2 regions of the Geitlerinema sp. PCC 7407 genome follow, and region 2 is predicted to be linked to the other one. Evidence: riboswitches for the same ligand, from Rfam matches in the RefSeq annotation. Region 2 holds a riboswitch; the other holds the start of a gene.

Region 1 (2,456 bases), 1.7 Mb from region 2:
AGCTCCATAGCCCCTACCAGCCGGGCTACGCCCTCGACTTGCTGGCCCAGGCCAAAACCCTCAGCCAAGATCTGCAAAACCGGGGCCTCGAAACGACGGTCCTCAACACCCTCAGCAGCCTCTACCTGCGCCTGGGTCAGCCAAAGCGGGCGTTTATGCTGTGCAAGACGCTGCTGTCAGTGCGCCGAGCCCTGAGCGATCGCCCTGGCGAGGCCAGCACCCTGAACAATCTCGCCCTGATCTACAGCGAACTAGGCCAGTTTCAAGCAGCCCTAGACCTGTTCAAGCAGGCGCTGGTGATTCAGCAGGAGTCCCATGACTTTGCTCGCGAAGCTTTTACCCTCAGCAACCTGGGTTCGCTCTACAGCGACATCGGTGAACCTCAGCGCGCCTTGCTGATCTATCACCCGGTCTTGCTGCAACAGCAGGCCCAGGGCGATCGCCCCGGCGAAGCCGTCACCCTGAGCAACCTCGGCTGCGTCTACCGCGATCTCGAAAACTACACCGCCGCCCTTGACCTGCACAATCAGGCCCTTGAAATTCGGCGTGAGCAGGGCGATCGCGTGGGCGAAGCCATCACCCTAACCAATATTGGCTTTGTCTACCGCGACCTCGAGCAGCCCCGCCTTGCTCTCGACCACTACAATCAGGCCCTCGCCATCCGCCGCCAGCTGAGCGATCGCGTGGGCGAAGCCACGACCCTGCTCAACATCGGCAGCATCTGGGCCGACGTCAAGCGCCACGACTGGGCCAACAGCTTCTATCAGCAGGCCCGCAAGCTCGCCGACGAGGCAGACAGTCCTGCCGTCGGTCACTGGGCGTGGCAGCTGATCCAGGGGCTCCCCCATTCCTAGCGCAAAGCCAAAATTTGGGGGGCGATCGCCAGCACACCCCCCTCCCCAGGATTCTAGACCGACGAGAATCCGTTAAGATAACGAGGCAAACGGAATCACAGCAGCGTAGGGAAACTCCGGTGAGACTCCGGGGCTGTGCGGCAGCTGTAAGGAATGGCTCTGCCGTTCCAAGCCAGAATGCCTGCCTGCTGTCGGCCATTCAACGTCCCGCCTCTCACGGGACCGGAGCCTTCAAAACATGCTATCGACCGATATTTCCCTAACCCAGACTCTACTTGCTGCCGAAGCCCAAGGCCTCCAGTCACTTCAGCTGCCGCCGCTGCCCATGCAGCGTCCCTTGTTGCTGATTGGCCACGGCACCCGTGACGTCGATGGACGCCAGACCTTCATGGACTTCGTGGAGGCCTACCAAAAGCTCGACACCTCCCGGCCAGTGCTGCCCTGCTTTTTGGAGCTGACCGGCCCGACGATCCAAGAAGGCGTCGACGCCTGCGTCGCCAACGGCTACACCGAGCTTTCGGCGCTGCCGATCTTGCTCTTCGCCGCCCGCCACAACAAATTTGACGTGACCAATGAGCTCGATCGCGCTCGGCTGCGTCATCCCCAGGTCCGGTTCCACTATGGCCGGCACTTCGGCATCACCCCGAGCATCCTGGAGCTGTGGCGATCGCGCCTCGCCGAGCTAGATCAGCCCCAGCACAATCCCCACGGCATCGATCGCGCCGACACCGTCCTGCTGTTTGTGGGTCGCGGCTCCAGCGATCCGGATGCCAACGGTGACGTCTACAAGCTCGCCCGCATGGTGTGGGAAGGCAGCGGCTACGGCACCGTCGAAACCTGCTTTATTGGCATTACCCATCCGCGACTAGAAGAAGGCTTCCGCCGCGCCCGCCTGTACCAGCCCAAGCGCATCATTGTGCTGCCCTACTTCCTCTTTACCGGGGCGCTGGTGAAAAAGATTTTTGACATCACGGCGGAGCAGCAGGCTCTGTTCCCCGAAACCTCGATCACCTGCCTGCCCGAAATGGGCATGCATCCGTCGCTGTTCCAGGTGCTGCGGGAGCGGGAAATCGAGACCCAGCTCGGCCAGGTGAACATGAACTGCGAAACTTGCAAGTTCCGCTTGGTGGCGATCGCCAATGATTCCGGCCACGGGCACGATCACGGCCACGGTCATGATCACGGGCATAGCCATGGACACAGCCACGGGCACGATCACGCCCATGGACACGATCACGGCCACGGGCACAGCCACGGACATGCCCACGGCCACGGACATGATCACGGCCATGGCGCTGTCGACCCCTACGCCAAGCCCGAGGACTACCACAACCGGATCTGGCAGGTGCCCTAGACCGTTGAATTTCGCCTAGTTCCTAGGCGATCGCGCCAATCAAGCTTGAACCCCCGCCTTTGCGCCACAGTGGCCAGTCAAAGGCGGGGGTTCAGCATCTAGCTCTAGATCAGAAAGTGCGTTCGATGGTTTGGTTGGGCGATCGCAGCCAGGCAGTTTTGCCCTGGCCGAGATCGAGCTGGACCACCACCTCCACGGCGCTACCGGGCTCCCAGGTCGGGCCGCCTCGGGCTGTGGCCTCTACAGCG
Region 2 (2,456 bases):
AGGACTTCAGGGGCAACTTGTCCTTGGTGACAGGCAATGATTTTGACGCTGGGGGCAATTTGAGACTGGAGCCATTCTTCGATTTGTTGGCGAGTTTCTGGGGGAACGCGATCGCCTTTGGTCAGTAGGACAAGGTCAGCGCAGGCGAGCTGGTCTTCGAAAAGCTCTTCTATGGGAGTTTCGTCGTGCTCTAGGTTGGGGTCGGTTTCTCGCTGAGCAAGTAGGGCGTCGAGGTCGCCGACAAGCTGGCCAGAGGCGATCGCTTCACAGTCGACGACGGTCACGATGCCGTCAACCGTCGCGCTGTTGCGAATTTCTGGCCAGCGAAAGGCTTTGACGAGGGGCTTGGGGAGGGCAAGTCCGGAGGTTTCGATGACCATATGATCGAGGCGATCGCGCCGTTTGAGTAGCTCTTGCATGGTGGGCAAGAATTCTTCCTGGACGGTGCAGCACAGACAACCATTGGTGAGCTCAACAATGTTTTGGCGAGCATCTTCTTCGTCGTCGCATACTTGGCAGGCGCGAATTAGTTCGCCGTCAATCCCAACTTCACCGAATTCGTTGACTAGAACTGCGATGCGGCGGCCCTGGTTATTTTGCAGGAGGTGGCGAATGAGGGTGGTTTTGCCGGCGCCCAGGAAGCCGGTCACGATGGTGACGGGAATTTTTTGCATGGTTTGGATGGTGATAGGACGAGGTTTATATGCTGAGAAGCCGCGAACCAGGAGCGCTGTAGCGATCGCCTTTGGTTCACGGCCTTGTAAGGACTAGATTTTAGTTTTGGGAACTAGGCGAACAAGGCACGGCTTAGAAAGACAATGCCGATGCCAGCGATCGCAAACCCAGCAACGCGGCTGGGCCAGGCCATTGACTGAGAGCCCGCCATGAGTTTTTGGCTGAGTTGATTCACGCCGAGGGCGATCGCCAGCTGAATGGCGGTAAAGCCCGTCAGATAAGCCGTCAGCGGCGTCATTTGCGCGCCAATAATCGCTTCGCCGTAGGCATAACCGTGAAGCAATCCTGCCAAAGATCCCATGAGAACTACCGCTCTAGGATCGGGGGTCCGCCGTGCCGCCAGCAGCAGACCAAAAATCAAGACCGACAGCGCAACGCCAACCTCAACTGCCGGAATATTAAATTTCATCAGATGGAGGCCCGTGCCACCCAATGCCGCTAGGACGAAGCTCAAGGGCAGCCAGAGCTTTCCAGGGTTGAGTGCTGACAAGAATCCAACTGCGACAATAAATGCCAAGTGGTCCAACCCGATTACCGGATGGGCAAGGCCGGACATAAATCCTTCAAAAAAGTTGCCAGGGATTCGCCCACCGAGGGGGTGGTGCGCCAGAGCAGGCGTCGCCACAGACAATAGGAAAGCAGCGCCAATTAAAATAGCGGGTGCTCGACGCAGCCATTTCAACTGGCGCACCGATCCATCACGGGAAATCGAGTCTGAAATTACAGGTGAATTTGCCATCCGTACCTCGCAGATGTAGCGAAAAAAGTCTTTTGACGTCGACGGGCATTCTGGCTTAGAGACTCTTGAGTCTCATCACAGTTGCGGGACAGCACTGGATTTTCACCAAGTTTTCCCCGGTTTTTGAGCTGGTCCTTTTGGAGCAGAGATAGACAGATAAGTCACGCAGCTTTCTGCTCGAAGGACACACGAGCTCTCACAATACCACGCGGACTTGATGCACCGTTGTCAATCGTTATGGAGCGACATACGACGGCTAAGAATTCGCGTCCGGACGGCGAATCACAAAGGAAATGGGGGATGGCTCAGGGATGGCAGGGGGCATCTGCTCTAGGGGGAGATAGGGAGCTGAAGAAGGAGCAATAGAAGGAGCGATCGCTGTTTCGGGAGTGCTGAAGGGCCGCCAACCTGCCAGTCCCAAGCGCTTGCCATAGTTTGACAGGAGGGCCAGACCGAAACCAGCTAGCCCCAGGGCAGGCATGGGTAGGGAGACCTGTTGCAGCCAGTCGTAGGTTTGAGCGATCGCAAATAGAAGTACAAAGCTAACGATCCAAAGTCGCATAGCGGGCATCACGTCTTGAAGTGGGCTGAAGTGAGCTGTGAAAGCAGACTATGGGCTTTTCCGGCATGATTTTCCAACCAGAAGAAACCCTGAATTTTGGATTGATTTATTTCGCAGAATAGCCGATGTTTTCGATGATGGGCGATCGCAGTTTTGGCCAGCTTCGACCATCTTCTCCTTTCTGTGCAGTCGCGAGGAATCGATTCTGTGACGGTTACTCCCCAGGTTGAGCAGCGGATTCGGCAACTTCAGCAGCAGCTCCAGCACGCCAGCTACGCATACTATGTGCTGGACAACCCCGTGATGGAAGACAGCGTCTACGATCGCCTGTACCGCGAACTGCAAGATCTGGAGACTCAGTACCCCGAGCTGATCATGCCGGATAGCCCGACTCAGCGAGTTGGCGAGCGGCCTGCGACC

The links. A riboswitch is a leader RNA that binds a small molecule or an ion and turns the genes downstream of it on or off. The one in region 2 is predicted to bind cobalamin.
Region 1: another riboswitch for cobalamin. It lies ahead of GEI7407_RS08350 (sirohydrochlorin chelatase); the one in region 2 lies ahead of GEI7407_RS01145 (HupE/UreJ family protein).

The regions. Positions count from the first base shown of each region.
Region 1 covers NC_019703.1:1,974,378-1,976,833, reverse strand. The annotation lists gene GEI7407_RS08355 (tetratricopeptide repeat protein) at 1-854, shown strand, start outside; cobalamin riboswitch at 921-1,058, shown strand; gene GEI7407_RS08350 (sirohydrochlorin chelatase) at 1,093-2,208, shown strand; gene GEI7407_RS21340 (hypothetical protein) at 2,318-2,456, opposite strand, start outside.
Region 2 covers NC_019703.1:252,502-254,957, reverse strand. The annotation lists gene cobW (cobalamin biosynthesis protein CobW) at 1-674, opposite strand, end outside; gene GEI7407_RS01145 (HupE/UreJ family protein) at 788-1,474, opposite strand; cobalamin riboswitch at 1,497-1,643, opposite strand; gene GEI7407_RS01140 (hypothetical protein) at 1,731-2,036, opposite strand; gene ligA (NAD-dependent DNA ligase LigA) at 2,244-2,456, shown strand, end outside.